DNA from 4 places in the Heyndrickxia acidicola genome. Region 1 is predicted to be linked to each of the others. Evidence: riboswitches for the same ligand, from Rfam matches in the RefSeq annotation. Region 1 holds a riboswitch; each other region holds the start of a gene.
What was found. A riboswitch is a leader RNA that binds a small molecule or an ion and turns the genes downstream of it on or off. The one in region 1 is predicted to bind thiamine pyrophosphate.
Positions count from the first base shown of each region.

Region 2: another riboswitch for thiamine pyrophosphate. It lies ahead of thiM (hydroxyethylthiazole kinase); the one in region 1 lies ahead of thiC (phosphomethylpyrimidine synthase ThiC).
Region 3: another riboswitch for thiamine pyrophosphate. It lies ahead of A5N88_RS23090 (thiamine phosphate synthase); the one in region 1 lies ahead of thiC (phosphomethylpyrimidine synthase ThiC).
Region 4: another riboswitch for thiamine pyrophosphate. It lies ahead of A5N88_RS13825 (MTH1187 family thiamine-binding protein); the one in region 1 lies ahead of thiC (phosphomethylpyrimidine synthase ThiC).

Region 1 covers NZ_KV440953.1:1,992,510-1,996,462, reverse strand. The annotation lists gene A5N88_RS09320 (nucleoside transporter C-terminal domain-containing protein) at 136-1,329, shown strand; TPP riboswitch at 1,560-1,672, shown strand; gene thiC (phosphomethylpyrimidine synthase ThiC) at 1,912-3,690, shown strand.
Region 2 covers NZ_KV440953.1:4,038,576-4,048,418, reverse strand. The annotation lists gene thiE (thiamine phosphate synthase) at 1-169, opposite strand, end outside; gene thiD (bifunctional hydroxymethylpyrimidine kinase/phosphomethylpyrimidine kinase) at 313-1,137, opposite strand; gene thiM (hydroxyethylthiazole kinase) at 1,163-1,975, opposite strand; TPP riboswitch at 2,063-2,170, opposite strand; gene A5N88_RS18880 (Type 1 glutamine amidotransferase-like domain-containing protein) at 2,322-3,050, opposite strand; gene A5N88_RS18875 (amidohydrolase) at 3,099-4,229, opposite strand; gene A5N88_RS18870 (hypothetical protein) at 4,370-4,933, shown strand; gene A5N88_RS25910 (NERD domain-containing protein) at 4,989-5,729, opposite strand; gene katA (catalase KatA) at 6,193-7,662, shown strand; gene A5N88_RS18855 (hypothetical protein) at 7,761-7,940, opposite strand; gene A5N88_RS18850 (NADPH-dependent FMN reductase) at 8,340-8,888, opposite strand; gene A5N88_RS18845 (glycoside hydrolase family 13 protein) at 9,124-9,843, opposite strand, start outside.
Region 3 covers NZ_LWJG01000004.1:140,082-148,914, forward strand. The annotation lists gene A5N88_RS23065 (TetR/AcrR family transcriptional regulator) at 1-214, opposite strand, end outside; gene A5N88_RS23070 (nitroreductase family protein) at 511-1,146, shown strand; gene A5N88_RS23075 (putative quinol monooxygenase) at 1,182-1,478, shown strand; gene A5N88_RS23080 (amino acid permease) at 1,882-3,372, shown strand; gene bcaP (branched-chain amino acid transporter BcaP) at 3,709-5,121, shown strand; TPP riboswitch at 5,186-5,288, shown strand; gene A5N88_RS23090 (thiamine phosphate synthase) at 5,370-5,993, shown strand; gene thiO (glycine oxidase ThiO) at 5,990-7,126, shown strand; gene thiS (sulfur carrier protein ThiS) at 7,123-7,326, shown strand; gene A5N88_RS23105 (thiazole synthase) at 7,328-8,095, shown strand; gene A5N88_RS23110 (thiazole biosynthesis adenylyltransferase ThiF) at 8,092-8,833, shown strand, end outside.
Region 4 covers NZ_KV440953.1:2,948,282-2,958,124, reverse strand. The annotation lists gene A5N88_RS13845 (YfcC family protein) at 1-736, opposite strand, end outside; gene A5N88_RS13840 (ATP-binding protein) at 2,030-3,241, shown strand; gene A5N88_RS13835 (purine/pyrimidine permease) at 3,476-4,780, shown strand; gene A5N88_RS13830 (pyridoxamine 5'-phosphate oxidase family protein) at 4,872-5,468, opposite strand; TPP riboswitch at 5,612-5,714, shown strand; gene A5N88_RS13825 (MTH1187 family thiamine-binding protein) at 5,926-6,225, shown strand; gene A5N88_RS13820 (ABC transporter permease) at 6,225-6,998, shown strand; gene A5N88_RS13815 (ABC transporter substrate-binding protein) at 6,995-7,990, shown strand; gene A5N88_RS13810 (ABC transporter ATP-binding protein) at 7,987-8,736, shown strand; gene A5N88_RS13805 (methyl-accepting chemotaxis protein) at 8,909-9,843, opposite strand, start outside.

The DNA.
Region 1 (3,953 bases):
CCTTAGATACCGGTTTTTTTATAACCGTATTAAGTAATAGGTTTCCGCAGCTCTTATTTTTCACGCTTCAGCCTGTGGCTGGGGGTGAAATGGAGGGCGTTTTATACAGGGAATCCTAAACAGGGAGTTGTTGGCATGTTTTTTTTATTGAATATTCTAGGGGTTCTGGTTGTTTTTGGCCTGGTATTCCTTTGCTCGCCTAATAAGAGAAAGGTTAAATGGCGTGCTGTCCTAAGCTTAATCGTTGTAGAGCTTTTTATTACCTGGTTTATGCTTGGCACTAAAGTCGGAACATGGGTCATAAATAAAATAGCATCATTTTTTACGTTTCTTATATCGTGTGCAGACCAGGGGATTTCTTTTGCTTTCCCATCTGCAATGGCGAATCCTTCTGTTGATTTCTTCTTTAGTGCATTAATGCCGATTATATTTATTATTACCTTCTTTGATATCCTTAGTTATTTTGGTATCTTAACATGGATTATCGATAAAGTAGGCTGGGTTATTTCCAAGGTTTCAGGTCTGCCAAAGCTGGAAAGTTTTTTTTCATTGCAAATGATGTTCCTTGGTAATACAGAGGCATTGGCAGTTATCCGCCAACAATTAGCAGTATTAAAAGAAAACCGCCTTCTTACGTTCGGAATCATGAGTATGAGCAGTATCTCAGGATCGATCATCGGTGCATACTTGAGCATGGTCCCAGGCGAATATGTATTTGCTGCAATTCCTTTAAACTGCTTAAATGCACTACTTTTGGCGAGTATATTAAATCCAATAGAAGTTAGCAAAGAAGAAGATATTGTATATGTCCCTACAAAAGCAGAGAAAAAAGATTTCTTTTCTACTATCTCTAATAGTATGCTTGTAGGGATACGTATGGTGATTGTGATTATGGCAATGGTGGTCGGTTATGTAGCACTGACAGCCTGTGCAAATGGTATATTGGGATTTTTCATTCACGGTCTTACGGTTCAAAAGATTTTTTCCGTGATATTTAGCCCTTTTGCTTATCTGATGGGATTATCAGGCCATGATGCCATGTATGTCGCTCAGTTAATGGGAATAAAGCTGTCAACAAACGAATTCGTAGCCATGATGGATTTGAAAAAACATGTCCATAGCCTTCCGCATCATACAATTGCTGTTGCAACAACATTTTTGACTTCCTTTGCCAATTTTAGTACTGTCGGTATGATTTACGGGGCAATCAGTTCTATAATGGGTGAAGACAAGTCCCGCATTATTGGTAAAAATGTATGGAAGCTTTTAGTCAGCGGTGTTGCTGTTTCTCTATTAAGTGCGATGTTTGTAGGTTTATTTACCTGGTAAGATAAATAGGAATATAGGAGAGTGTGTTCCAGTAACCTTGGACACGCTCTTTTTAATTGTTTGTCTTTATTTTTTAAGCTGCTGATTTACTCTGCAGGTTCACAGTCGTTTTAAATATAGCAAGTGCTTTTACAGATTCTATTTTTAAAATACAATAAGAGGAAAAATGAAAAAAGAACTATTTACATTGATTTACCTTAGGACTATTATGAATTTGTACAATTTAATCATGTGAAAACTAGGGGTGTCCAGTATGCTGGGCTGAGAGAGAAACGCGTAAGTTTCTTAACCCTCAGGACCTGATCTGGTTCATACCAGCGTGGGGAAGTTAGAATTTTTATGCTCGTTAATGGTGTATTTCCATTAACGTGTTTATGCTAACATCAGCCGGGTCTCTTTATAGATCCGGTTTTTTTCATGCGGTCCCTTGAACTGATTTTGTCCTTTTTAATAAGAACTTGGTTAATTGACTCTGTCGTTTTCAGCTCATTTTTTTACATTAACCTTTCAGCTGAGAGAAAAAGGCGGTTAAACAATCTTTTCATTTAACTGAGCAAATGATAAAAAGGGGAGAATAAAAGAATGCTTACAAATTCAAACAATGAAAAAAATGTATCCATTATGTCCAGTTTTACAGGAAGCAAGAAAGTGTATGTTAAGGGACCAAGGCCCGAAATAAAGGTACCTATGCGCGAAATCCAACTCTCTGATACCAAAGGAACATTTGAGCAAGAAGCTAATTTGCCTGTACGTGTTTATGATACAAGCGGACCTTATACAGATGCTGACTGTCCAATTGATATACGTAAAGGTCTTAGTCCCTGCCGCAGCTGGATACGGGATAATGAAAATATAGAAGAGTATAGCGGCCGTGGAGTAAAACCGGAGGATAACGGTTATAAGAACAATGATTCAAGAGCGAATACCAGCCTGTTTCCAGGATTAAAGCGAAAACCGTTAAGAGCAAAAAAAGGAAAAAATATTACCCAAATGCATTATGCACGGAAAGGGATTATTACTCCTGAAATGGAATTTATCGCAATCAGAGAAAATGTGTCACCTGAATTAGTCCGGGATGAGGTTGCACGTGGACGTGCCATTATACCTGCTAATATTAATCATCCTGAAAGTGAACCTATGATTATTGGTTCCCGTTTTCACGTGAAGATTAATGCGAATATTGGGAATTCTGCCGTTACCTCTTCTATTGAAGAAGAGGTAGAAAAAATGACATGGGCTACCCGCTGGGGGGCAGATACCATGATGGACCTTTCAACAGGGGAAAATATACATACTACGCGCGAATGGATTATCCGAAATTCCCCCGTACCGGTAGGAACTGTTCCAATCTATCAAGCGCTCGAAAAAGTGAATGGGTGTGCGGAGGACCTAAATTGGGAGGTATATCGTGATACGTTAATAGAACAATCTGAGCAGGGAGTGGATTATTTCACTATACATGCAGGAGTGCTTCTTCGTTACATCCCCTTAACAGTAAACAGGGTAACAGGTATCGTATCCCGAGGAGGTTCTATTATGGCTCAATGGTGTCTTGCCCACCATCAGGAGAACTTCCTTTACACTCATTTTGAAGAAATCTGTGAAATTATGAAAACGTATGATGTATCCTTTTCTTTAGGGGATGGCCTTCGTCCAGGTTCCATTGCAGATGCAAATGATGCGGCACAATTAGCGGAGCTGGAAACACTTGGAGAACTCACGGAAATAGCTTGGAATCACGATGTACAAGTAATGATTGAAGGTCCAGGACACGTTCCAATGCATTTAATTAAAGAAAACGTGGATAAGCAAATGAAAGTTTGTGATGAAGCCCCTTTTTATACTTTAGGCCCGTTAACAACAGATATTGCCCCAGGCTATGACCATATTACTTCAGCCATTGGTGCTGCAATGATTGGATGGTTTGGAACGGCCATGCTCTGTTATGTAACACCAAAGGAGCACCTGGGCCTTCCAAATAAAGAGGACGTAAGAACCGGGGTTATCACCTATAAAATTGCTGCGCATGCTGCAGATTTAGCAAAAGGGCATCCCGGAGCCCAAATGCGGGATGATGCCCTTTCAAAAGCCAGATTTGAATTTCGATGGAGAGATCAATTTAATTTGTCATTAGATCCGGAAAGAGCGCTGGAATATCATGATGAAACACTTCCGGCAGAAGGGGCGAAAACATCTCATTTTTGCTCCATGTGCGGTCCAAAATTCTGCAGTATGAAAATTTCACAGGATATACGAGAACGGGTAAAAGAAGAGGATCACCGAAAGGAAGCAATGATTATGGAGGGGATGGAAGAAAAAGCGAAAGAATTTAGAAATACTGGAAGTAAAATGTATCAATAGGATTTTATTAATAAAACTTTTTCCATCGAAGGAAAACACTTATATTTTATATCCAGACATACGATGTTAATGGAGCATGAATTCTTTTCTAATATGCGTTGTTAAAGGACACTGTTAGCTCATTCGTGTGAAACGGCCGTTTCACACGAATGAGCTAAAAAACGAACAGTTTTCAACCTTGTAATTTAACATTCTGTAAAAATTAATGTTACTATTACACCCACATTGATTGATCGAAAATTAACTGTCAGAACCAACAACGC
Region 2 (9,843 bases), 2.0 Mb from region 1:
TTCCTGCCAATGCATTCAAGCCTTTTTCCCTGAATTGAAATAAGGTGATACCTCCGTTTATGGCTTCTTTAAGGATCTTGCCGGGATCAGATGCAAGACAATTCGTGCTTCCCATAATAAAATAAACCTTTAAAGCCTGCTTAATGGTCTCTCTATCCATCCGACTAATCATTGAATACTTTCTCCTTTTTGTTTAGGCTCTGTTCATCCTGCCTGTTGATGTCAATCCAGGCGCTCGCTTTCCGACGGTTGTTCGCGAGCCTCTTCGCTTCCGGAGTCTCGCGTTTTCACTCCAATATTTTTAGCTCAATATCAACCTTGAGCATTAACAGACCCTTTATTTAAAGCATACTCCCGGTAAGCCCAATGGTTGGTTGGTCCATGACCGTTTCCAATCCCAAGATCATATTGAATAGCAGCCTGAATAAAATCCTTGGCTCTTGAAACAGCATGATTAACAGGCAGCCCCTGCGCAAGCCCTGCAGTCAAGGCTGCTGAAAACGTACACCCTGTTCCATGAGTATTTTTTGTCTGGATTCGTTTGCTTTGAAAAAGAGTGAACGTGTGGCCGTCGTAAAGGAGATCCTCTGATTCCTCGGGATTTTCATCGTGTCCGCCCTTCAGGATGACATGCTTTGCTCCAAGCTTAATGATTCGCTCGGCAGCTGCCTTTTTATCTTCCATTGTTCGAATGGCCCTTTCCGTCAGAACCTCTGCTTCAGGAATATTCGGCGTTACAATCATCGAAAGCGGCAGCAGGTATCGCTTTAAGGAGGCAATTGCCTGTTTTTGAAGGAGTGAGGCCCCTCCCTTGGCTATCATGACAGGATCGACTACAACCTTTTCCCATTGATAGTGTTTAATTTTTTCCGCAACCGCCTCAATAATATCGGCACTGAACAGCATTCCGGTTTTAACCGCATCCGTTCCTATATCTGACCCGATGGAATCGATTTGTTTAGCAACCGCTGCAGGCTCCATTGGAAAAACCGCCTGAACACCTAGCGTATTTTGAGCCGTTACAGCGGTAAGAGCAGACATTCCATATACTCCAAGCTCCGAAAACGTTTTTAAATCTGCCTGAATTCCTGCACCGCCGCCGCTGTCTGATCCCGCAATGGTTAATGCTTTTTTCATGATGCCTCATCCTTTCTGTTAAAAATTAAGACTGCCTTTTTGAAAAAGACCCAGCTTCCTGAATATCGTCTGCAGAAACCTTTGATAATTGATTTAAAAATTCTATTTGGAAGCTGCCCGGTCCCCTATCAGCAGCTAAGTGTGCAGCTTTCTCTGCCGCGACTCCGTACACCACCAATGCAGCTGCAGCTGCTTTAACTGCATTTTTCTCCACACCAGCGAAGGCGCCGATGACCGATGTTAAAAGACAGCCTGTTCCCGTTACCTTTGTTAATAGAGGATCTCCGTTCGAAATGGTGTAGGTAGTCTCTCCATCGGTCACCACATCTGTTTTTCCGGTAATGACGACTGTGATTTTGTGTTTTTTAGACGTTGAAATAGCGAGCTTCATCACATCTCCGTTTGCATTTCCTGCATCGACTCCTTTGATTTCCCATGCCTCTCCTGCTACATTGGCAATTTCAGCTGCATTTCCTCTGATTACAGAAAGCTTTACTTCTCTCATTATTCTTTGAGCTGTTTCTGTCCGATAAGATGTAGCCCCTGCACCGACAGGATCAAAAATAACCGGGATGCCTTGTTTGTTTGCTGCTTTCCCAGCCAAAATCATGGCATCTACCGTTACAGGGTTTAATGTGCCGATGTTTAAAACGAGCGCACTCGATATACCAGCCATATCCGCAACCTCTTCTGCAGCATAGGCCATCACCGGAGATGCTCCAATAGCAAGCAGCCCGTTTGCTGTCCAGTTCGTTACGACGACATTGGTAATATTATGTACAAGAGGGTTTTGAACCCTCACCTTTTCCAATGCTTCACTTATAAAATTCAATTCCATTATGATCACTCCTATTCTTTATGCCAAATGAAAAAGCCAGATCCCACTGACAGGACCTGGCTTGAAATAGCGATGTACAAAGAATAATAATTCCCTCTGCTACTTCCCTACGCTGGCACAATCCAGATCAGGTCCAAAGGGTTAAAAAACACAGTTTTTCTCTCAGCCCAAAAGCAGGCACCCCTAGTAGAATCATAGATATTCATTTTCTATCATCATAGCGTGAGTCAGCTGTGAAGTAAAGTCAAAACCGCGAAATGGCCGTAATTTAGCTCATTAACGCACAAAAGGGGTCAGACCCCTTCTTCACTTTAAAGCACTAAAAGGGTCAGACCCCTTTAGTTAACTAAAGCGCCACACCTTCATCCTCCTTGCCATCCTCGCCAAGATAATCGGTCACAATGGCCGATTCAATCACAGCATTCCCTGCCCGCTCCACTCGATAGGCTTTTGCATAAGGCCGTGAGCTCACTGCACGATAAAGCTCCTGCCCCATAAAATGCAGGGCAGCCCCATCATCTGCAGCATAGCCTGATTGAATATCGCCTTCCAGCAGCGCCTGATAGTACGATGGCCTTCTTTCCTCTTCCCCATCGTAATGCGGACAATTGCTCCCTTTTAAAAAACCTAAGCAAGAAAGCGGTCTTAAATCGCTGCCATAGGAATCCGTCATCCCTTCCTCAAACCAGCAAATGGAACCAGCGCTGATTCCCGCCAAAACCTTTCCATTTTCCCACGCCTTTTTCAATAGGTGATCCAGTCCCCAATCCTTCCATAAGGCGAGCAGATTCTTCGTATTGCCTCCCCCTACATACAGAATATCCTTTTCCATAATAAAATCGCTTAAGTCACTTGCCGGTGGCTTAAATAAAGACAAGTGTGACGGTACGCAGGAAAGTTTTTGAAAGGCATGATAAAAACGTTCGATATAGCTTTCGGCATCACCGCTGGCTGTGGGGATAAAACAGATCTTTGGAACCGAACAGCGTGCTTGCTCTAATACATACTGATCCAAAAGGACATTCTCCGGCTCCATGGAGAAACCTCCTCCGCCCATCGCAATAATTTGTTTCACCTTTCTTCCCCCTCCTCTTTAACACGTACTATTCTTCAAAACCTCAGCCTACACCTGCACTCCATTAATAAATGTCATCAGCACCCGGCTGCGAAGATCAAAAGGATCACCGCTCCACACGACAAAATCCGCATCCTTTCCCTCCTCAACAGATCCGACCCGATCCTCCACCCCAAGATGCAGAGCCGCATTCAATGTCACAGCTTGAAGAGCGAGCTCCTCCCTGACACCGGCTTTTACAGCCAGAATGACACACGCCATTAAGTGTTCAATGGAGACAATGGGATGATCCGTTGTGATGGAAAAAGGAACACCGGCTTCTGCCAACGCCACCAGGGTATGCCAGCCTTTATTGGCCAGCTCTACCTTTGAACGGGCTGACATTGTAGGGCCCACTGACACACGAACCTGGTGCTTTGCGATAAAAGGGGCAATGAGATGCCCTTCCGTACAATGCTCAATCGTCAGGTTAAAATCAAATTCTCTCTTCAGCCTTAAAACAGTGGCAATGTCATCAGCACGGTGTGCGTGTATGCGCATAGGGATTTCTTTATTCAACACTTTGGCTAGCGTCTCCAGCCCAAGGTTCCGTTCTGCTTTCCCCTTTTTCCTTTCTTCTAAATAATCCTGAGTCTTTATCAATTCTTCCCTGAGGAGGGCCGCTATCCCCATCCGTGTCACTGGCGGTCTCCCTTTTTGCCCATGCTCTCGTTTAGGATTTTCACCTGTAGCTGCTTTTAACCCGGCAGGACATTTGAGGACCATTTCATCGACAATATCTCCCGCCGTTTTCAACACCACCGTTTCCCCTCCAATCACATTGGCACTTCCGGGCATAACCTGTACGGTGGTAACCCCCGCTTGCCTTGCATCAATGAATCCCGTTTCCATCGGATTGATGCCATCCAGTGTGCGTACCTGGGGTGTGACGGCTGAACTGGTTTCATTGTAATCCCGCCCCTCCACGCCAACCCCCTGCTCCTGCACACCAAGATGTGTATGCACATCAATAAGGCCGGGTGTCAAGATCATTCCCGCCATATCAAGAACCTCGCAGCCTTCAGGAGTCCGCACATACTCTCCAATTTTCCCAAACCTTCCATTCTCAATAAAAATAGCGGCGTTCTGCAAAAGACCTCCCCTGCCGTCATATCCATTTACATTTTTCAACACCAGCATGATGTCCCCTCCTCTTGGGATTGTGGAACTTCAAAGCATATGAGCATTTGAAAATGCATGTATGATACACCTATTCTATTTTTCTGTGAAAAAGAACGATTAAAATCCCCTTTTTGTCTCGATCATGGAGTGTATCTATTTTGGAAGAAAGGTATAATAGTAGTAAGATTGAAAAGACAAGGGTGATAGATATGGAACATGATGTGACGAAGGAAATTGAGGAATTGGAAAGTCTCCTTTATGCGCTCCAAAGCCAAAATCAGGACCTTTATTTAGAGAATGTCCGGCCTTTTCTGCGTGAAAAGCTGGTCGATTTCCTTTCCGATTTTGAGCTATATTTTCGCGAAAGAGGATTTGTGGTAAAAACAAAAAATGAAAAAGTAAACGCTGACTATATGGAGCTTAACTTTTCTGCCTCTTTGGAAGAAGACGGAGAGAACCACTACCATGTCGTCATCCGAAAAGACCGGGAAGAAATAGAAGAAATAAAAGTCCGCTATAACACCTTAAGCTCTACTTTTACGTATGCCGTTCCTCCTGACGAATTTGAAGCTGAAAAGGCAAGGCTGACCAAAGAAATCGAGCGGGAGCAGAAAAAAACCCGGTACCTGCAGCAGCCGAAGTTTTATTTTTTGAGAACGATTGCAAACGAAGGATTCAGCACAGGCGAATCCCTTTTAGAAGAGTTATTTGATACCCCCTGATACCAGCCTTTCGACCGATTTCCGGGCGTTCATCCTCTATTCCTTAAAGCCGGTTTCAGGAGGTAAACCGGCATGCAGGGAATTGGCTGCATCCATAAAAGGAACCATTCCGTCCTTTCCTTTGTACAAGGCTACCTCCGCATTTTGGACAAATCCCAGCTTTAATTTGGGCCTTTTTTTCAGCCTGATCCTTTTTAATTTGTTCAATATGGCCCTTTCTTGCCTCTTTTCCCTCAATCGACCTTGCTTGTAGCCGATAAAGAATTCCCTTTCGCTGCATGGGATTCAGCATTTCTTCATGGTAGCCCTTTAAACACTTCAACAATTGCTCTGTTTGAAGGACATGAGTGTTTAACGCGGATACTTCCACTTTTTTCAAAACAGCCCTTTCTGAAAAAACAACCAAAGAGTAATAAGGGATTGGAAACTGCTCTCCAACAATTTGTTTCAGCGCCTGGATATGGCCGTAATTTTGAAAAATAGGATTGTAGAACCTTTCCTTTCGTTTGTAGATGACCTGTGTCCATTGCTTGCTTCGTTCGCTTCCGTAAATCCATCCGCGGTAGTTTTTGGTCTCAATCACAAATATCCCAGCTTTTGATATAACTAAGTGATCAAGCTGGGAGGTCTTTCCCTTCACAGTCGGCAAAAGAACATCATGCAAAACGGTATATTCTTCCGCATCGAGTTTATTTAACTGTTTCTTAACCTCAAACTCTCCTAGCCTCCCTTTTATCGTGGGCGAAGAGAGCAAAGACATCCCGATAACCAGTAAGACCAGTAATATGAATATCATAAAAAACCTCCAAATTTACATATTCTATATAATACTCTATTTTATTCCATTCATTCTATCAAGCTGGGAACAAGCGGCATCATGAAAATTTATTGAAGGTATGAAGGCTTCTGCTCCAAGTGCTCTCTTTGCCGCGGACGGTTGAAAGTCTCCTCGTCCCATTGCATCTGCAAGTACTGCCCCTAACTTACTTTTAAAGCTCTCGTCTCACCCCTACCACCGTGCCGATTTAATAGATTAAAGCACTAAAGGGGTCTGACCCCTTTACTTAACTAAAGGAATTTCCCATTCTTGTTTGGCCGTTTTATACATAGAGTGTAATAGTGCCAAAAAAGCAGCTCTGCAAATCGGCTGAACATTATAATGGGTTTTTATTTAAAATAATTATAAATAAGTATTGATTTTATATTGAGAGATGTTATTATTAACAATAACAAATTTAAATTCTAAGAGGTGACTGTACATGACCAATGAGAAAAAGAATTTAACGACAAGCTGGGGTGCTCCGGTTGGAGACAATCAAAACTCGATCACAGCAGGATCCCGCGGCCCTACTTTAATTCAGGACGTTCATTTATTAGAAAAACTTGCCCACTTCAACAGAGAACGTGTTCCAGAACGCGTCGTCCATGCGAAAGGGGCAGGGGCTCATGGCTACTTCGAAGTAACCAACGACCTGACTGCCTATACAAAGGCAAACTTCCTGTCTGAAGTCGGCAAACGCACTCCTTTGTTCATCCGATTCTCCACTGTAGCAGGTGAGCTTGGATCTGCGGACACAGTACGGGACCCTCGGGGATTTGCGGTTAAATTCTATACAGAAGAAGGCAACTACGATATTGTCGGCAACAACACTCCTGTCTTCTTCATTCGTGATGCGATTAAGTTTCCTGACTTTATCCATACTCAAAAACGCCATCCGGCCACTCACCTGAAAAATCCCAATGCAGTATGGGATTTCTGGTCTTTATCTCCTGAATCCCTGCACCAAGTGACCATCCTGATGTCTGACCGCGGCATTCCTGCCACCCTCCGTCACATGGATGGCTTCGGAAGCCATACCTTCAAGTGGGTCAACGAGGACGGAGAAGGCGTCTGGATCAAGTACCACTTTAAAACAGTGCAAGGAATCAAAAACCTTTCTGCCGATGCGGCAGCTAAAATTGCAGGTGAAAATCCTGATTACCATACAGAGGATCTTTACAATGCCATCGAAAAAGGCGATTTCCCTGCATGGAAGCTCTACGTTCAAATCATGCCTCTTAAGGATGCGAATACGTACCGCTTCGATCCATTCGATGTGACAAAGGTTTGGTCACACAAGGACTACCCGCTGATTGAAGTTGGCAAAATGGTGTTAAACCGCAATCCGGAGAACTATTTTGCGGAAGTGGAACAGGCCACCTTCTCTCCTGGCACACTTGTTCCGGGCGTAGAGGTATCGCCTGATAAAATGCTCCAAGGCCGCTTATTTGCCTATGCAGATGCTCACCGGTACCGTGTCGGCGCCAATCACAACCATCTGCCAATCAACCGTCCTAAAGCGGAGGTCCGAAACTACCAGCGTGACGGCCAGATGCGCTTTGACGGCAATGGCGGCGGCTCTGTTTACTATGAGCCGAACAGCTATGGCGGACCAAGTGAAGCACCTGAACATAAGCCTTCAGCCTATCAGGTTTCCGGCACCGCAGACAGTACTGCCTACGACCACCATGATCATTACACACAGGCAGGCGACTTATATCGATTGATGACCACAGAGGAAAGAGCCCGCCTTGTTGAAAATATTGTGGCGGCAATGAAGCCTGTCGAAAAAGACGAAATCAAGCTTCGCCAAATTCAGCACTTCTATAAGGCTGACCCTGAATACGGCACACTTGTAGCCAAAGGACTTGGTTTGTCTATTCCGGAAGAAGCATCTTCTGTAAAATAAGCCAGCTCGTAAACACGATTTCATCATTCTCAATTATTCGCTAAAATTCTCAATTAAAAGCACCGGCCCATTGGAGGTCGGTGCTTTTTTTGTATTCCTTATATCTCAGTTAAAGACTCTGAAAACCGTACGCCGATGTGCAAGGCGCTTGTGCTTTTCATAGATTTCCTGCATTCATTTGAAGCTTTCTTGTATTTATTCAAAACTTCCCTGCATTTTCTTTCATTTTCCAGCATTCTTTTCCATTCTTCCGGCATTTTCTTTAAAACTACCTGCATTCCCTCGTAATCTCCTCCATCTACTGACAGATCCTCCATTCATCCAACATGGCCATCCCCAAAAACCCTCCTAAACTCTTGCTCAGGAGGGCTTTGTGTCTCTTTTTATCTAATTACCTCTCTTTTTCACACCAAAAAACCCGCCATCCTAAAAAAAGAAGAAATCTGCAGAATCTCTTACTCTTTTACTGAATATGCAGGCTTTTACAATAAGGAACTGGGAAATTCCAATTTAAAAAGGTCATTTTTCCGAATGGCCTCTTTATTCTCTTGAAAATTGTAAGCGATTCCATTTATTTTGTCAATATTTTCTAAAGCATTCCTCACACTAGCCTCCCTGCCAGCAGCAAAGGGGGCAGGACCCTATATATTCCTGCCCCCTGCCTACCATGCTAAAATTTAAAATCCTTTTGTTCTTTCAACCCATTTTTGAAAATTATCCATTACGCCATCCAGGAATTGAGAAGTCGGTTCATGTGTGAGATGTCCTGATTCATCAAGCTTTTCATGAAGACCACCTACGAATACCTCATTTCCCGGAAGAACCAAAGCAGAAATGCCTGGTGAATTCAAAATCTGGCGCAGATGAACCTGGGCGCGGACAGTCCCTAAAATACCAGGTGACCCGCCTACGATCATAACAGGCTTGCCGACCATTACTCTATCTACACGTGAAAACCAATCGAGCGCGTTTTTTAACACGCCGGGAATAGAGTGGTTATATTCAGGCGTCGCGATAATAATCCCGTCGCTATCGGCAATTTTCTTCTTAATGTCTGTCACAATAGAAGGAGGGTTCAACTCCTCATCCTCTGAATAAAACGGAAGCTTTTCGATAGGAAGAATCTCAATGTCCGCTTTTTCCTTATAACGTTCCTGAATATAGGCTGCAAGTTTTCGATTAAGGGACTGCTTTTTAAGACTTCCCACAATGGCAACAAATTTCATAGCACGACCTCCTGGATACATTTTCTATCCATATCAGTTTATCTAAGAGGAGCTCCGGCTTCAAATAATCTGCACCATTATTCAGTATTTTTCAACGGCTCTTTTCGTAATCTTATTTGCTATTTCCCGCAAAAACCCAGTCCATCGTACGAAAATCACGAAGACAGACAACATAAGGAAAAATCCTTTATACGTACAGCAGCCATCTATGCGAAAACAACTTTTTCAAAAGCTATTACTTAAAAAGCTTATACACCCTTGCTTCGTAAGGCTCTAATGTAAAGCTTTGAGCAGAGCTTCCTTCCTCTATCTCCCGATTAGCAATAAGCAATTCGTGACGTTGATACGCAGGAGACTCCGGAAGTTCAAAGTCCTGGCGGGTATCACTAAAATTGCACACTACAAGCAGCTGCTCATTTTCCAGCGTTCTCGTGTAAGCCCAGAGCTGTTCATGATCCTCAAGCAGCACATCATATGCTCCATGTACCATCACAGGCTCTTCCTTGCGCAGGCGGATTAATGTTTGATAATAATAAAAGATGGAATGTTCATCTTCTAAGGCTTGCTTCGCATTAATCTGTTTATAGTTTGGATTTACTTCAATCCAAGGCGTCCCGGTTGTAAAGCCTCCGTTTTCGTTGTCATCCCAATGTATCGGTGTTCTTGCGTTATCACGGCTGCGTTCATGGATGCCGCGCATCATTTCCTCCAGGCTGAGCCTGCCCTCGCCATACAAATCACGAAACGCGTTCAATGTTTCCACATCGCGGTAGTCTTCCACTTTTTCAAAAGAAACATTCGTCATCCCCAGTTCTTCTCCCTGGTACACATATGGCGTTCCCTTTAAGAAGTGCAGGCACGTGGCAATCATTTTTGCACTGATTTCCCGATACTCCTCTGAATCATTGGCCCATCTGGAAACCGCTCTCGGCTGGTCATGATTGGACCAGTACAA
Region 3 (8,833 bases), on a different contig from region 1:
TGTGAATATAGGAAATGCAATAGTTCGTCACTTCCATCATCACGTCTTCCTTTGAAGAAAAATAATTATACAGAGTTGCCCTGCTAATATTCATCAATTGAGCGATATCTTGAATGGTAAGGGACATAAACCCTTGAGTACGTATCGTATTTAATATTTTTTGTATATAGGTTTGTCTCATTGTTATTCGTTCTTCAGGCGAAATCTTGCGCAAAGTATCACGTCCTTTATGCAGAAATTATACCACAACTGGATATCGATCTATTTATCAACAAGAGTTAGGAGTTTACAAATGCAAAAAAAAGGAGTAAGCTATTAAACATCTTACACTTTAGACTGTTTTTTATGCATTTGTCTAAAATGTTTAAGGTCTTTAGAATAATATTGTTTGCATCACAGCAATTTACACACTATTTGCTGTAAGCAGGTCACTTTCATTTACACAGGTACTAGCTGCTATTAAAATAAGAAATTCTGCAGGTGCAGAAAAAATAAAAGGAGAATGACATCATGATTGCACAAAAAATAAATGATTTTCAAAAAATCGTGACAGGCCGCCGTTCTATTAAGAATTACGATCCTTCCGTAAAAATAAGCAAAGAGGAAATGGCAGAGATTTTGACTTTGGCAACGACTGCACCATCTTCTGTGAATATGCAGCCTTGGCGCTTCCTCGTGATCGATAGTCCGGAAGGCAAAGCGACTCTTGCACCACTTGCTAAATTCAACCAAAATCAAGTTGACACATCTGCTGCAGTGATTGCTGTATTCGGTGATATGAATAACTTCGAGAATGCTGAAGAAATCTATGGAAGTGCTGTTGAAAAAGGCTTTATGCCTTTAGAAGTCAAAGAAGGAATTTTGAACGCATTTACTGCGTACTACGAAAACATTTCAAAAGAAGACATGAGAGACGTAGTCATGATTGATGGAGGATTAGTATCCATGCAAATTATGCTTGCTGCCCGTGCTTTCGGATATGATACCAACCCTATCGGCGGATACGAAAAGGATCAAATTGCAGAAGCGTTTGGTCTCGACAAAGAACGCTATGTACCTGTCATGCTGATTTCGATCGGAAAAGCAGCTGACAGCGGACACCCATCTGTTCGACTCCCAATTGATAAAGTTGCACAGTGGAAGTAAGATAATAAAAAAGGAATAAGAAAGGATGACCTTTAATGATCATTATTCATGCAGGACTTACTGTTAATCCCGAGAAACAAGAGGCATTTTTAAAAGAGCTTCAACCACTGATTGAAGCATCACGAAAAGAAAGCGGAAATATCTCGTATGATCTGAAAAAAGACACAGAAAAAGAAAATGTCTTCACAATGGTCGAGGTATGGCAGGATGCAGCAGCAGTAGCAAGTCATAATGCAAGCGAGCACTTTACATCCTTTGTGGCAAAAGCAAAAGAATTTCTTGCGGCTCCTCTTGATGTAAAAGCATATGAGGGACAACCTTTAAAACATTAAGGAACAATATAGTAGATATGATGGTGCAACCTTTTCATAAGAAGAGTGCACCATTTTTTGTATGTTTGTGTTAGCGGAATCTTTTTGTATCCACTTTAAAATCCTATACTGAACATTATTTTTTAATCATTTTGTATGTGTCAAATAGTAACAAAGTTTACGAAAGGAGTCTTTTTAAAAATGTATTAATCTCTTGTTTCCTGATTGTTCTTGACTTTTGTTTTCTCTCCATGTAAGATTTTTTTAAATTCGACAAATTGTATACAGTCAAAAAATAATGGGTTTAGAAAGGGGAATAGTACCAAACGTTTACATTATATTTTCTTACTAGTTGAGACATAGATTTTAGAAGAAAATGTAAGCGTTTTATTATGTGATTTATCAACGGAGAGGACTGAAGGGGATGGAATTAAAGAAAAGAGAGATAATGGATTTAGAGAAAGGCGTCTCCAAAGAAAATAAGCTGGAACGCGGATTAAAAGCCCGCCATTTAACAATGATTTCGCTTGGCGGAGCGATTGGAACGGGCCTTTTCCTAGGAAGTGGTGCTGCCATTCATTCTGCAGGTCCTGGCGGGGCGTTATTTGCCTATGTATTTATTGGGATAATGGTGTATTTTGTCATGACAAGCCTGGGAGAGCTTTCCGCTTTTATGCCAACAAGCGGCGCATTCAGCACCTATGGAACAAAATTTGTGGATCCTGCCTTTGGATTTGCCATTGGATGGACGTACTGGTTTAGCTGGGCCATGACGATTGCAGCTGAACTGACAGCATCTACCATGATCATGAAATTTTGGTTTCCGCATAGCCCATCTATACTATGGAGCCTTTCGTTTTTAGCACTTATCTTTCTATTAAACTATTTACACGTAAAAGGGTATGGTGAAGGGGAATATTGGTTTTCTTTTGTAAAGGTTTCTGCCATTGTGGTCTTTCTCGTAGTAGGTGTGCTCATGATATTTGGTGTAATGGGTGGACAGGCTATTGGTTTTCATAATTTCACAGTTGGGAAGGCTCCTTTTAGCGGCGGTGTAATCGGTACGTTTGTCATCTTTCTTGCTACTGGTTTTTCTTTTCAAGGAACGGAAATTGTCGGGGTTGCCGCTGGGGAAAGTGAAGATCCTGCTAAAAATATCCCAAAAGCCGTTCGCAATGTTTTCTGGCGTATTCTCCTCTTTTATGTTTTAGCGATTTTTGTGGTAGGTCTTATTATTCCGTACACAAACCCGAACCTACAAAGTAATGATATTATGGTAAGTCCGTTTACACTTGTATTCAAGCGGGCAGGTCTTGCTTTTGCTGCATCTTTGATGAACGCGGTCATTTTAACTGCGGTTCTATCAGCCGGCAATTCCAGTCTGTATGCTTCAACTCGTATGCTGTATGCAATGGCTAAGAAGGGGCAAGCTCCTCATATCTTTGCCAAACTTAATAAACGCGGCGTGCCGGTTGCGGCGATGGTGTTAACGACGATCATTGGAATGCTTGCTTTCTTCTCTTCCGTATATGGAGACGGTTCTGTCTATCTATGGCTGATGAACTCGGTAGGGATCACAGGATTTATTTTCTGGCTGGGTATTTCTGTTAGCCACTACCGTTTCAGAAAAGCCTTTCTTGCGCAGGGCTACTCTCTTGACCTGCTTCCCTACAAAGCAAAGTGGTACCCATTTGGCCCTATATTTGCGATTGCAGTAGGACTGATTGTAACGCTCGGCCAAAACTTCCAGGCTTTCCTTGCTCCTCATATTGATTGGGGAAGTGTGTTGGCAGCTTATCTGGGTATTCCGATGTTCCTCTGCTTGTGGTTTGGCTATAAGTTTATAAAGAAAACTAAGGTTGTGCCGCTCAAAGAATGTGAAATTGAGTTTAACTATGCTGAGAAGAATGACTGATTTTAAAAAACGTCTTGAGTCCTGCTTTTAAGCAGGCTCTTTTTTTATAATTTTTTATGTTTATAGCATAATACAAATACATATTTTAGATAGCTAATATTTAACATATCAAAAACATTCTATTAAAATAGAGTACGAATTGAGAGATTAATAATGTTAAATGGTGAAAATGTAAGAGAGAAGGATTAAATGGCAAATAATGTTTTGTTAATATTTAAAAATAACATTATTTTTAGAAAACTATTGTTTTTCTTGTAAATTAGTTATATTATTTCGATATACAATTTTTTATAGTAATTTTTCAGAACATTTAAACTTCTTCAGGGGGACAACATTATGGATTTATTTCGAAAAAAGTCCATTCAGGCCTTAATCAATGAGGTTGGACAAAAAGATGTGACATTAAAAAAAGAACTTGGTCCTTTTGATTTATCCATGCTTGGCATTGGTGCCATAATTGGAACAGGAATCTTTGTTTTGACCGGTGTGGCGGCAGCTGAACATGCGGGCCCTGCACTAGTGATTTCATTTATTCTTTCCGGACTAGCCTGTGTGTTTGCCGCTCTTTGCTATGCAGAGTTTGCGTCCACTGTACCGGTGTCTGGAAGTGCCTATACGTATAGCTACGCAACCTTTGGCGAAATCATTGCCTGGGTACTGGGTTGGGATTTAATTTTGGAGTATGGATTAGCATCCTCTGCGGTTGCGAGTGGATGGTCGGGTTATTTTCAAGGGCTCCTCGCTGGCTTTGGCATTCATTTTCCAAAGGCATTAACAAGTGCTTATGATCCGGCACATGGAACCTATGTCGATCTTCCAGCTATCATCATTGTCCTTGTAATCACGTTCCTGTTAACGCAGGGGGTCAAAAAGTCAGCAAGATTCAATTCTATTATGGTTGTAATTAAACTGGCAGTGGTCCTGTTATTTATAGCCGTTGGCGTTTGGTATGTAAAACCGGGTAACTGGACTCCTTTTATGCCATTTGGTTTCTCAGGGGTAGCTACTGGAGCGGCTACAGTATTCTTTGCTTATATTGGTTTTGATGCCGTTTCAACCGCTGCAGAAGAAGTGAAAAACCCACAGCGCAACATGCCCATTGGTATAATTGCATCTCTTCTGGTTTGTACCATTTTATATATTGTTGTTTCTGGTATTCTAACAGGTATTGTACCGTATCCAAAGCTCGATGTGAAAAATCCTGTTGCCTTTGCGTTAAGCTATATCCATCAGGATTGGGCTGCCGGTTTTATTTCCTTAGGGGCCATCCTTGGAATTACGACGGTATTGCTGGTCATGATTTATGGACAAACCCGTTTATTTTATGCCATTAGCCGTGATGGACTATTACCAAAAATCTTTTCTAAAGTCGATAAGAAAAGACAAACACCTGTTGCAAATTCATGGATTACCGGAGTGCTTGTTTCCATTTTTGCAGGATTAGTACCCCTGGGCAGATTAGCAGAGCTGGTGAACATCGGAACGCTGCTGGCCTTCATGACGGTTTCCATTGGGATCTTATTTCTTCGTAAATATAACAAGGTATCTCTAAAAGGCTTCCGTGTCCCTTTTGTTCCGTATATTCCTATATTAGCTTTCCTTTTCTGCGGCTATTTGGCTATACAGCTTCCTGCAGTGTCTTGGATTAGCTTTCTAGTATGGTTTGTGATTGGCTTAGTCGTATACTTTGCATATGGCCGAAAGCATTCTACATTACGAAAATCTGACCAAATAAGAAAAGCAGGTTAAAAAGTTTGATATTGACACCAAAATTGGTCATGGTATGATGTATGTGACAATTTTATATATTTTGATATATCACTAGGGGAGCCGGTGGGCTGAGATGGAAGTGAACTTCTAGACCCTTTGAACCTGATCTGGTTAAAGCCAGCGTAGGGAAGTGGATCGGTCGTTCATGGAGACTAATTTTATGCCGCCGCGATTTAAACCACTTCATTTTGAAGTGGTTTTTTATTTTCTCTAACTCGGAGGTGCTCATGATTACGAAAAATAAAGAACTTCATTTAGTTAGTAATGGCAATATGTCTCTTCAACAATTCGTTCACATTGCTGAAAAAATCCATCCTTATGTGACAGACATTCAGCTAAGGGAAAAGACAAGCAGTGCAATAGAATTATGGGAAGCTCTTCAGCAGCTGAAGGACCTTGGGGTGCCATCTAAGAAACTGTATGTGAATGATCGTGTGGACATCGCATCCGCTGCCCAATTGAAAGGGGTTCAACTAGCGTTCCATAGTCTTGGTCCCGCTACGGTGAAAAAACATTTTCCGCACTTAAGGATAGGGAAAAGCGTTCATTCGGTAAAGGAAGCGATAGACGCTGAAGAGCAAGGAGCAGATTATTTGCTTTTCGGCCATATCTTTCCCAGTTCATCAAAACCTGGAATGCCATCAAGAGGATTAGAGGCACTTTCTTCTGTTACATCTGCCGTCGCAATTCCAGTCATTGCGATTGGGGGAATTGAGCTGCAGTACCTTCCTGACGTCTTTAAAGCTGGAGCTGCTGGTGTAGCGGTGATGTCAGGGATTTTAAATGCTAAGGATCCCCTGCAAGCTGCCATAGAGTATGCAGAAGGAATAAACGGGGGAGGAAAAAGATGAAAAAGTATGATGTTCTTATTATCGGTGGAGGTGTCATCGGGTCATCCATTGCCTTTCAGCTATCTAAACAAGGAAAGAAAGTAGCAATTCTAGAAAAAAACCGGCTGGCCAGCGAGGCTTCAAGTGCTGCCGCAGGGATGCTTGGGGCACAGGCTGAACTCGAGGAAGAAATTGGACCGTTGTTTGAATTAGCTATAAAAAGCAGAGCGCTTTTTCCGCATCTTGCAGAAGAGCTAAGGGAAATAAGTGGAATTGACATTGGGCTCGTCCAAAGAGGAATGCTGAAAGTGGCATTAACCGATTGTGAGGCGGAGAAATTCAAAAAAATTGTCCAATGTCAACAGGCAGCAGGGGAAACAGCGGAATGGCTTGATACAGAAGAAGTTAAAAAAAGGGAGGCACATCTATCTTCGGATATTAAAGGGGCAATATACATACCCAAAGACGGACAGGTTTTAGCACCGGATCTTTCGTTGGCATTTGCTAAATCTGCCGCTATTTTAGGTGCGGAAATTTATGAGTTTACAAAGGTGAATGCCTTGCTCCGGCACGAGGGCAGAGTATCCGGAGTATTGACAGACAGTGAAGCCTTTTTTGCCGATAAAGTAGTCATCGCAAGCGGCGCTTGGAGCAGTCAGCTATTAAAAGACTTCCCTTTGAAGCAACAGGTGTTTCCGGTAAAAGGAGAATGCATTTCTGTCATCACCCATAAGCCATTAGTAGAGTCTACGATTTTTTCTCATGGGTGCTATCTTGTTCCGAAGAAAGGCGGGCGATTGCTCGTTGGGGCGACGATGATAGAACATACATTTGATAAAAAGGTAAGTGTAGAAGGAGTTTCACAGCTGCTGACACATGCACAAAGGCTGCTTCCGGCAATCTCCAGTGCAGAATGGGAAGCAAGCTGGGCAGGCCTGCGTCCGCAAACAGCAAATGGATTGCCGATACTCGGTGTCCATCCTGAGTTTCAGGGGCTTTATGTCGCTGCAGGGCATTATCGGAATGGAATTTTACTTAGCCCTCTTACAGGTATTCTGATGGCCGATTTACTAGCCGAAAAGGACGAGGCGAAAGCAATGCTTGCGCCATTTGCATTACAGTCGGGGATTAAAAAAAGGGGTGTTGTCGGATGAAGCTCAACATTAACGGAGAAAAGCTGGAAGTGCTAGATTCTGTAGAAAATATACGTTCACTTTTACAGCACTTTGGATTAGAAAACAAAGTTGTGATTGTCGAGCAGAATGCGGTGATATTGCAAAAAGAAGAGCATGATGATGCTAGACTTTCTGATGGAGATCGAATTGAAATCGTACATTTTGTAGGAGGCGGTTAATATGTTGAAAATTGGACCTTATTCTTTTCATTCACGGTTGTTGCTTGGGACAGGGAAATTTCCAAACTATGAGATTCAAAAGAAAGCGGTGGATATCTCTGAAACTCAAATTCTTACTTTTGCTGTCCGTAGAATGAATATTTTTGAGGCAAGCCAACCCAATTTTTTAGAAATGCTCGATACGACCCAGTATACATTGCTTCCCAATACAGCAGGTGCTGCTACGGCGGAAGAAGCGGTAAGAATTGCCAGACTGGCAAAAGCTTCAGGCCTATGTGATATGATCAAGGTTGAAGTGATTGGGGACTCTAAAACGCTTTTGCCCGATCCCATTGAAACAGTGAAAGCCTCGGAAATCCTGTTGGAGGAAGGCTTTATTGTTCTCCCATATATTTCGGACGATGTCATTTTAGCCAGACGTCTTCAGGAAATGGGTGTGCATGCCATTATGCCGGGGGCTTCTCCGATTGGTTCAGGGCAAGGGATTGTGAATCCGTTAAATATTCGTTTGATTATTGAACAAGCCACGGTTCCCGTCATTGTGGATGCGGGAATCGGGACAGCATCCGATGCAACGCTTGCCATGGAACTGGGAGCAGATGCCGTTCTCTTAAATACAGCGGTATCGGGGGCAACAGATCCTGTAAAAATGGCTTTGGCTATGAAACTGGGAATCGAAGCAGGGCGTCTTGCTTATGAGGCGGGACGTATTCCAAAAAAACGGTATGCAACCGCCAGCAGTCCGCTTGAAGGGATGAGCAGGGTGTGAACGACCGTTATTCTCGCCAGGAATTGTTTACACACATCGGTCCTGAGGGACAAAGAAAGCTGGCCGATAAGCATGTCCTTTTGATCGGTGCAGGAGCACTGGGGACAGGAAGCGCAGAAGCGTTGGTTCGAGCGGGTGTGGGGAACATTACCATTGTCGATCGGGATTATGTAGAGTGGAGCAATTTGCAAAGACAGGTGCTGTATACAGAAGAGGATGCAGAAGAAAGAATGCCAAAAGCCATTGCTGCAAAAAACAGGCTGCAGCTTGTAAACTCTAAAGTTAAGATAGATGGCATTGTTGCGGATGTGACGGTTCAGGAAATAGAGTCTCTCGTTAAGGGTGTGAATCTTATTATCGATGCAACTGATAATTTTGAAACACGCCTGTTGATCAATGATATTTCTCAAAAACAGCGTATTCCATGGATTTATGGTGCCTGTGTAGGAAGTTATGGGCTGACCTACACCATTATTCCAGACACGACACCGTGCTTACATTGTATGTTGGAATCTGTTCCTTTAGGTGGAGCTACGTGTGACACGGCCGGCATCATTGCTCCTGCTGTTCAAATGGTAGTTTCCTATCAAACAGCTGAAGCGTTAAAAATTTTGGTGGAAGACTGGAACGCTTTACGAAGCACTCTGATTTCCTTTGATCTATGGAAAAATCAGTATACAGCCATTAACTTGGATAGAATTCGTAAGCAAAGCTGTTTATCCTGCGGTTCTTCTCCTA
Region 4 (9,843 bases), 960 kb from region 1:
CCAGCTCAGAGCTTGCTTCCACTTTGTAAATGGCGCTCTGTTTTAGTTTTTTGTGATGGCGAAATAAAAAGAGCAATAAAACGCCGTACGTTACAGTGAAAATGACCATTCTATAAAGAAGACCCGAGAACACAGGCACACCAGCCATTGATTGAGCAATGCCAATTGTAAAAGGATTAAAAAGCGCGGAGGAAAACCCAAACCCTACAGACAATAAACTCAAACCCAGCCCCATCAGTTCATCCCAGCCCAATCTTTTTGCCACTAAAACCATTATCGGGATTAGTGGAATGACCTCTTCCAAAATTCCGAAAATCGCTCCTAACAGCATGAAAAACAACGAGAAGATGATAATAATCCATTTTTCTTTCTGAGAAAATCGGTGAACCAATAAATCAATGACTCTTTCAAATACTTTTGTACCATCAAAAATGGCAAATGAGCCGCCGATTATTAAAATGAAAGCTATAATGGTTATAACTGTTACTGCATCCTGTGACAAAAATAATTCAAAAGGAGCTGTAAACCAACGGTAAATCGGAAAGGGCGGTGTATCCGTCAAAAAATGAAAGGTTCCAGGTTTAATAAAAGTATGCCCGTTTTTAACCGTTCGCTCATAGCTTCCAGCAGGGATGATTCTGGTTAACAATCCAGAAAGCAATATCAAAAGCATTAAAATAGCGGTGGATTGAAAGAACGTTTTTCGGCTTAATTTCATACCCAATTGATCGTCCATTTTCTTCCCAGCCTTTTATTTTTATACTTGCTATCTCTATTTTAGCTGTTTCTATTTGCCCAGTAAAATATTTTTGTGAATGTTTAAAAATTTCAGTTCTTTTATGGGTTGCTTCCTCGAGGAGTGAAGGAAACAAGCTCTTTTTAGCTTGTTTATTTCAATGGGCAATTTCTTTGAATGGTTCCGTTAGAGTGTTAATCGTTCACAGGCTTTATGAAGCATATTTCTCTATTGTTTTTTCTGAATTTTATCCTTTCGTGACTGCGGTGAAGCCCTTTTTGGAGTTGATTCTAACGCGACAAGTCCTTCATGGAGCTGATGAAGGCCTTATCGAGGTTAGTTCCATGGCGAAAAGTCCTTCATGGCGTCGATGAAGCCCTTATCGGGGTTGGTTCCATGGCGACAAGTCCTTCATGGAGCTGATGAAGCCCTTATCGAGGTTAGTTCCATGGCGAAAAATCCTTCATGGCGTCGATGAAGCCCTTATCGAGGTTGGTTCCATGGCAAAAAGTCCTTCATGGAGCTGATGAAGCCCTTATCGAGTTTAGTTCAAACGCGAAAAGTCCTTCATGGCGTCGATGAAGCCCTTATCGAGGTTGGTTCCATGGCGAAAAGTCCTTCATGGAGCTGATGAAGCCCTTATCGAGGTTGGTTCCATGGCGAAAAGTCCTTTATGACGTCGATGAAGCCCTTATCGAGTTTAGTTCAAACGCGAAAAGTCCTTCATGACGTCGATGAAGCCCTTATCGAGATTGGTTCCATGGCGAAAAGTCCTTCATGGCGTCGATGAAGCCCTTATCGGGGTTGGTTCCATGGCAAAAAGTCCTTCATGGAGCTGATGAAGCCCTTATCGAGGTTAGTTCCATGGCGAAAAGTCCTTCATGGCGTCGATGAAGCCCTTATCGGGGTTGGTTCCATGGCAAAAAGTCCTTCATGGCGTCGATGAAGCCCTTATCGAGGTTGGTTCTAACGTGAAAAGTCATTCACGACCACGATGAAGAACGGCTCTTGTTGCACCTAGCTAGTTTTTGTCCTTCATGACCTTTATTAAGTCCTTTTCCCGTGAATCCAATCCCAACTCACAATGGAACTTGTCCGTCCCACTGGTATCTTTGTAATCTAAAAGTATTCACCATTTTTCCTCTGTTAGCGCAATGATGGACAAAGTTTCCAAAAACACTTTTGCAATTTATTGACCTTACAAGTTTTAAAAAGTAATATAACAGAGAGAGTGGAAAAGAATGTTAAAATTGAGTGTTGAAGCCTAGAAATTACATCTTATTGGAGAGAAAAATGAAAGAAATCAGTAGTCTTCCGGATTCAAAGATATACAGAACTGTTGTTGTTATTGTAATCATTTTCATGGCAATAGGGATTTTATCTTCTCCCGAAAGAAATCTGCATGCTGCAATCATGTTACATCTGTTTTTTGTTATAGTTGTTTCTGCATGCCTGATTATTTACCCTAAGAGAGAATCTAATTCGATTAAAGGTCTCATTGTTTTTTTGATTGCGGCTTATTTTTATACCCTCTTTTTTATCTATCCTGAAACAATATTAAATTTTATTTTCATTGCCATCCTTCCTGGCATTGCTATTGTCTTTTTTCATAAACGGATCTTTTATACGATTCTCACATTCAATCTTCTGCTTTCTGCAGGGTTATTTATCTATGCCTATTCTTTTGATAAAAAACAGGAATATCATTATTTACTCAATGACTTTTCAGGAAATCTACTTGATTTCTACAGCAGCCAGGTCATTATTTTTTTTATTTTTGTAATGACAAATGCACGAATGGAAAGACTGGCAATCTACTATGAGCAAATTCAAAAGACGGAAAGATTTAAAACGACAGGACAGCTGGCTGCAGCAGTAGCCCATGAAATTCGAAATCCGATTACGGTTGTAAAAGGTTTTTTGCAGCTGTATAAGGAGGACAGGACTTTGAATGAGGGCTCGCACCGGCATTTCCATCTCATGCTGGAGGAATTGCAGACGGCTGAAAAAGTTATAAATGATTTTCTCTCACTTGCGAAGCCTGCTGTTGAAAGCTCTGTTTTATGCAATGTAGGGGAAGGAATTAATAGTGTGGTAGATTTGCTTCAATCCTATGCCTCTATGAATAATACAGCCTTCTCTATATCTATCCATGAACATGTGAATATTTATTGCAGTAAGGTGGAGTTTAACCAGATTCTTGTGAATCTAATAAAAAATGCAATAGAAGCAATGGACCATGGAGGTATGATTTTCATCACCACAGAAAGGGAGGATCGAGAGCTTGTGGTAAGTATCAGGGACACTGGGATGGGAATGGAGAGCAGCGAGCTTAAAATGCTTGGAAGCCCATTTTATTCTTTAAAATCAAAAGGCACCGGGCTGGGGCTCATGATTTGTTATAACATCATTGAAAAATATGGAGGATCCATTCAATTTTCCAGCTTAAAAGGTGAAGGGACTACCGTAAGGCTTACCTTTCAAATTAAAACCCAGTTATCATAGTCCCTTTTAAGCGGTTTTCTTTTCTTGCTATTCAGTTTCACATATAATTAACGATTGATTGGCATTGTCATTTTATTATATTTAGGCGAAAGGCTCTTATAAATAAAAACTGCTGGTTTTTAGCTTATTCCAGTGAAACGGCCATTTTACTTGAATGAGCTAAAAAGCAACAGGATCCTTTACAAAGCCAATCGAAATAAATTCATCTATATGAGGAAGGGGAAAACAATCATCATGAAGAACGTAGCGTTTAGAGATGTACTGACCACCTTCCAGTGGGTCATCTTTTTAATCGCCAACTGCATTACGATTCCCATCGTCATTGGCCATGTTTATCATTTTTCTTCTGGACAGGTAATTGAAATGATGCAGAGGACTTTCCTGGTCGTAGGAATCAGTTCCTTACTTCAAAGCATAATGGGCCACCGTTTATCCATTGCGGATGGTCCTGCAGGCATTTGGCTGGGCGTGTTTATTATTACAGGGAGCTCACTGGCTAGTGCTGCACAGTACCAAAGCGGGCTTGGTACTCTCGAAGGAACCATGCTGATTGGTGGGATTACACTAGGTATAGCAGGAGCAACAGGCCTTATTATCAAGCTTCAAAAACTGTTTACTCCTATCGTGACAGGAACCTTCCTCATCTTGATTTCCATTCAGCTTAGCGGCACCTTTTTGAAAGGGATGCTGGGGATTGCGTCCAGCGGCGATGTAGTTAAGCCATCGCTTTTACTTGTAACGGTTCCATTGTTTTTAGCTGTTTTATTTTTGTCCCTTTTTGGCAAGGGCTTTTTTCGAACATATGCCGTTTTAATTGGAATTCTTGTTGGGACCATTCTATTTCATTTGATGGGCTGGGGATCAGGTATGGAGGGGAAGAACCGGGTATTTTCAATTCCGGGCTTCTTTTCCTGGGGTAATCCGCATTTGAACATTAGTATGGCGGTGACAGGAATAATTATTGGGCTTGTCCTGATTTCCAACCTAATTGCCACAATCACCGCAGTAAATATGGCCGTACATGATTCATCGGAACTGGAAAGCCCTGTCTTGAAACGGAGCGGAATCATTGCAGGTATTAATACCCTTCTTTCTGCTGTTTTTTCCGTTGTAGGGAACGTTCCTTTATCGACCACTGCAGGATTTTTAAAAATGACAGGCAGGGCAGAAAGGCTTCCATTTATTTGTGGAAGCATCCTTCTCGTTATTATATCCTTGTTCCCTGCCGTATCAATGGTTTTCACATTGATTCCAAGCCCAGTAGCATATGCAGCAATCCTGTCTTCTTTTTGCCACATGGCGATTATCGGCTTTAATACAGTCTTGCTGCAAAGGGTAGACCAACGGCGTGCCACAATCTTTGGCCTCACGATTGCAATTGGTGCTGGAAGCATGTTTATTCCTTCCTCCGCTCTTGTCAAACTGCCTACTCTTGCCCAGTCCATTCTTGGAAATGGTTTGCTGCTTGGATTTATCGTAGCGGTTCTTATGGATGTGTTTTGGAAGGAAAAAAAGGAAAGCTTAGATTCTCAAGAATAATGGGCGATTAATTTAGTTTATCAATGAAAAAGGAGTGGACGGTTTTGGATCCACTCCTTTTTTCAGCTGCCATGACTGCTGAATATTTAAATTAGCGGACGCTCTCCGCTTTTTTCTTTAATTTTTTTACTTTAAAAAAGTCTCCGCCCTTCTTTTTGGCATCATCCGTATTCCAAAAAATCTCTTTGTTGACCTTTTTAAAGGCAGGGATATGCTTGGAACAATGAATATAGGCTTCATCAATATCGATGACGACCCATCTTTCGGGCTTCTCTCCTTCTTCTTCCTTTATTATGTTCATCACAGAATCAGGGAGGTGCAGGTCTGTTAAGGCATCATTCTCTATTATTCTCGCACGTCCATTTATATGTAATCCAATCTGGTTATGGAGAAAATCAATAAATAATAAACCAATATGAGGATTTTCCACTATATTTCCCAAGCTCGCCATTACACCGTTTCCCCGGTATTCAGGATAAAAGATTGTTTTTTCATCCTTTACTCTGACAAAGCCAGGCAATCCTGCTTTAAAGGAAGAATCACAATTGCCGTTTTGATCGGCAGTAGAGATAAATACCATCTCTTGCTGGGAGATGAATTCCTGCATGGCAGGATTCAGATAATTGATTAGTTGATTATCATAAAAAGCGGCCGCTCTTTTTTCCGTTTGATATTTTTTTTGCAGCATGTGCTCTCCTCTTAGCTCCATGGCAGAACACTTCCTTTCTAACTACACGATGCAAGTCTTTCTACCCACTATAACCAAACCCATATAGTTCTGCAAACATTTTTAGTTGTTTTAAAAAAAAGACTCGTGCTAAAATGAAGATACATTAAAAACAGGGGAGCCATGAGGCTGAGAGGATGCTTTTCCTGCATCGACCCTTAACCTGATCTGGGTAATGCCAGCGTAGGGAGTTTCTTAGGATCCATAATCTAAGATATTCTATGACTTTTTACATAGAAGGCTTCTCTGCGTCATTCAGAGGGGCCTTTTTCATTTGTCATGTTTACCTTTATTCATGAAAGGAATCATAATGAAGACATTCTTTTATAAATGGCAATTAAAAAAAAGAAGAGCAAATGGTGTTGGCAAAATCGAGTCAGGTTTAATCAGAAGGTCATTTTAATAGAGGAGGATGTTTATGTCTAATCAAGTAACAGTTTCTTTTTCAGTAGTACCGCATGTCCAAACAAAGGATCTATACGCTGTTGTAGATAAAGCCATAGAGGTTGTCCAAAACTCGGGTGTCCGCTATGAAGTTGGAGCAATGGAAACCACGATGGAAGGGGAATTGGATCATCTCCTGGATATTATTAAAGAAGCACAGCATGCATGTGTTCTGGCGGGGGCAAGTGATGTGATCACTTCCATAAAAATTCATTATCGGCCGAATCAGGGTGTTACCATCGATGAAAAAGTCGGCAAGTACCGTATGGAATAATGAGAAAACGGAAATATTCTAATACATTTATTACAATAATATGGTTTATTCTCCTGTTGATTGCCTGGCAGGCTGCGGTAACTTTTTTTCATGTGGAAGGCTGGATTCTACCGAAGCCCTCAGACATTGTCAGCAGTTTGATGGACAATCAGGTACTGCTGATATCAAATACAATTCAAACCCTTGAAGAAGTATTGATCGGCCTGGTGGTGGCAGTGGCAGTTGGAATGGCCCTGGCAACCATTCTTGATGCTGTACCTTTTTTGAAAATACTGGTAAACCCGCTTCTTGTGGTATCCCAAACGATACCAATAGTGGCGATTGCCCCGTTATTTATTATTTGGTTTGGCTTTGGCATGCTGCCGAAGGTTTTAGTGGTTGTGCTTGTTTGTTTTTTTCCTATTTCATTAAGCATTTTGGAAGGATTTCAAACGGTGGACCAAGCGATGTTGAACCTTTTAAAAACGATGAATGCTACGAAATGGCAGGTTTACAGAAAAGTAAAGTTTCCAGCCATTTTGCCTTATTTTTTTTCAGGATTAAAAATTGCAGTTACGTATAGTGTGATGGGGGCCATCATTGGAGAGTGGCTGGGAGCAAGCGATGGTCTGGGTGTCCTGCTAACACGGGCTACCAAATCATTTATGACTGCACAATTATTTGGTGTTGCAGCAGTCATCGTAATTGTGACACTGATTATGTATGCGCTTGTTGAAGCATTAGCCAGAATGTTGGCGCCTTGGATTTATAGAAAGGATGATGATCGTTCATGAAAAAGAGTATACTGTTGCTGCTTACAGCATTATTGATAGTCGGGATTGCCGGCTGTTCCTCAAACCAAGGACAGCAGGCGAAAAACAGAAAGGTTACAGTAGTGCTGGATTGGTTTCCTAATACTAACCATACTGGCTTATATGTAGCCCAAACGAAGAATTATTTTAAGAAACAGGGACTTGACGTCAAGATTATTCAGCCAGGTGAAAATGTTACTGCTGAACAGCTTGTTGCCTCTGGAAAAGCTGATTTTGGGGTGAGCTACCAGGAGAACGTCACTATGGCAAGAGAAAATGATATTCCCATTGTATCGATAGGAGCCATTATTCAGCACAATACCTCTGCGTTTGCTTCTCTTGCAAAGGATCATATCACTTCACCGAAGGATTTTGAAGGAAAGCGTTATGGAGGCTGGGGGGGCCCTGCAGAAGAAGCAACGATTAAAACAATTATGGAAAAATACCATGCGAATTATAATAAAGTGAAGAATATCACGCTTGGCGAAACAGATTTCTTCAAATCAATTGGCCGCGACGCTGACTTTGAATGGATTTACTACGGCTGGGATGGAATTCAGGCTAAGCGCAATGGCGTTAAAATCAACACGATTTATCTTAAAGATATAAATCCTGCCCTTGATTATTATAGTCCTGTCATCATTACGAGTGAGAGGCATGTGCAGCAGGACAAAGACCTTGTGAAGAGATTTATGAAGGCTACCTCTCAAGGCTATCAATATGCGATTGCTCATCCAAAACAGGCGGCTGATATTCTGGTTAAGGATGTTCCAGGCTCCAACAAAGGGCTTATAGAGGACAGCCAAAAATGGCTTAGCACAAAATATCAGGATGACGCAAAGGAATGGGGAATTCAAAAGCAGTCCGTTTGGGAAAATTACATGAATTTCTTATATGATAACAAGGTTATTAAGAAGAAAATTGATGTTAAATCAGCCTATACAAATGAATTTCTTCCGGATGGACAGAAATGACAGGAATAGAAATAAAGGATGTTACCAAGCGGTTTAATGGCAGGGAAGTCTTAAATAATATTATGGTTTCGATTAAAGAAGGGGATTTTGTCTCCTTTGTAGGTCCAAGCGGTTGTGGAAAAAGCACGTTGTTGAATATCATTGCCAATATTGAACAGGCAGACAGCGGCAACGTGTTATATGAAAATGAACCTATTGTTAATCAGAATGCTATTAGCTATATGCCTCAGCAGGATTTGCTGCTTCCGTGGAGAACTGCCCTTCAGAATATCATTCTTCCGCTTGAATTGGAGGGTGTTCAAAAAAACGAACGGCTGAAAGCGGGGATGGAGGTATTAAAGCAATTTAGTCTTGCAGATTATGCCCAACACTATCCTGATAAGCTTTCAGGCGGCATGCGCCAGAGAATCAGTTTTTTAAGAGCCTATCTTTGCAGAAAACCGATTATGCTTTTAGATGAGCCATTCGGAAAGCTGGATGCTTTTACGAAAATGGAGGTTCACCGCTGGCTTTTGGATTCATGGGAAAAAGGCAGGCAAACCATTGTCATGGTAACGCATGATTTAGAAGAGGCCATTTTACTTTCTGACCGGGTTTTTGTCATGTCACAGCAGCCTTCTTCAATCATAAAGGAAGTGGCTGTTTCCTTACCAAGACCTCGCACAATGGATCAGATGATGTCAGATGAATTGAAGAAAGATAAAGCTATCATTCTTGAAAATCTGGCTCCTTATATTAACAAATAAAAAAATGCGCATTCATTAGGGATGCGCATTTTTACTTTTGAATCTGTTGACCTGCCAATTGTTTGCTGCTTCAGGCACATGAGGCTGTTTACCGGGTTCCTTTAATGCGATTTTCGAGAGTATCTGTTCCAATTACTAAAGTAAATATTAACATTGAGCATTTGCTGAGTTCTTACGATTTGGCCTTGAGGGATATTAAAACATCCTCGAGTTCCAGAGCGAGCTGATTTAGATTCACTGCCTCATTGGAAACTTCATCGACATAGGCATTTTGTTCTTCGGATGCAGCGGCAACATGGTCCATGCTGGTTGAAAAGTCTCTTGAGATCATTTTAATACTTTCTATTCCATCTACCATTCTGCTTGTTTGGCTATTTACGCCCTTTACAATCTGTGATACTTCATCTGCCTCTGTAGTTATTTTTTGAATGGAATGGGCAATCTCCTCAAATGCCTGTTCTGTTTTTTGCACAAGCTCAATTCCATCCTGTAAAACCGACGAACCATGCGTGATAGAAGAAACAACTCTTTTTGTTTCGATACCAATTTCTTCGATCAAGCCTTTGATTTGGGCAGCTGCTTGTCCAGATTGATCCGCCAGCTTGCGCACTTCATCAGCCACCACTGCAAAGCCCTTGCCATGTTCACCAGCACGTGCAGCTTCAATTGCAGCATTTAAGGAGAGCAGATTCGTTTGAATGGCGATGTCGCTGATCAGACTGATAATGTGCTGGATATGCTTTGATTTTTCATTCAGAGAGTGAACCATTTCTGACGTTTCACCTACGGTTTGCTGGACAAGGTTCATTTGAGCAACGGTTTGGTTTACCAGTGTATTGCCCGCTGCAGATTTAACGGTTGCCCGCTGTGTAGCTGCTTCCGCATTAAGCATGGATGTAGCGGCCTTTGCCATGCCATTTGATATGGATGAAACCATATTTGATGAATCCATAGCTGTATGAAGCTGGCGTTCAGTGCCGCTTGCTACTTCGCTGATAACAATGGCTATTTGGTCTGATGCCTGCTTGGACTCCTCAGAGGTATGACGCAATTTTTCAGAGGAGAGTGTAACCATTTTTGTACTTTTTTCTAAATGGCTGATCAGGC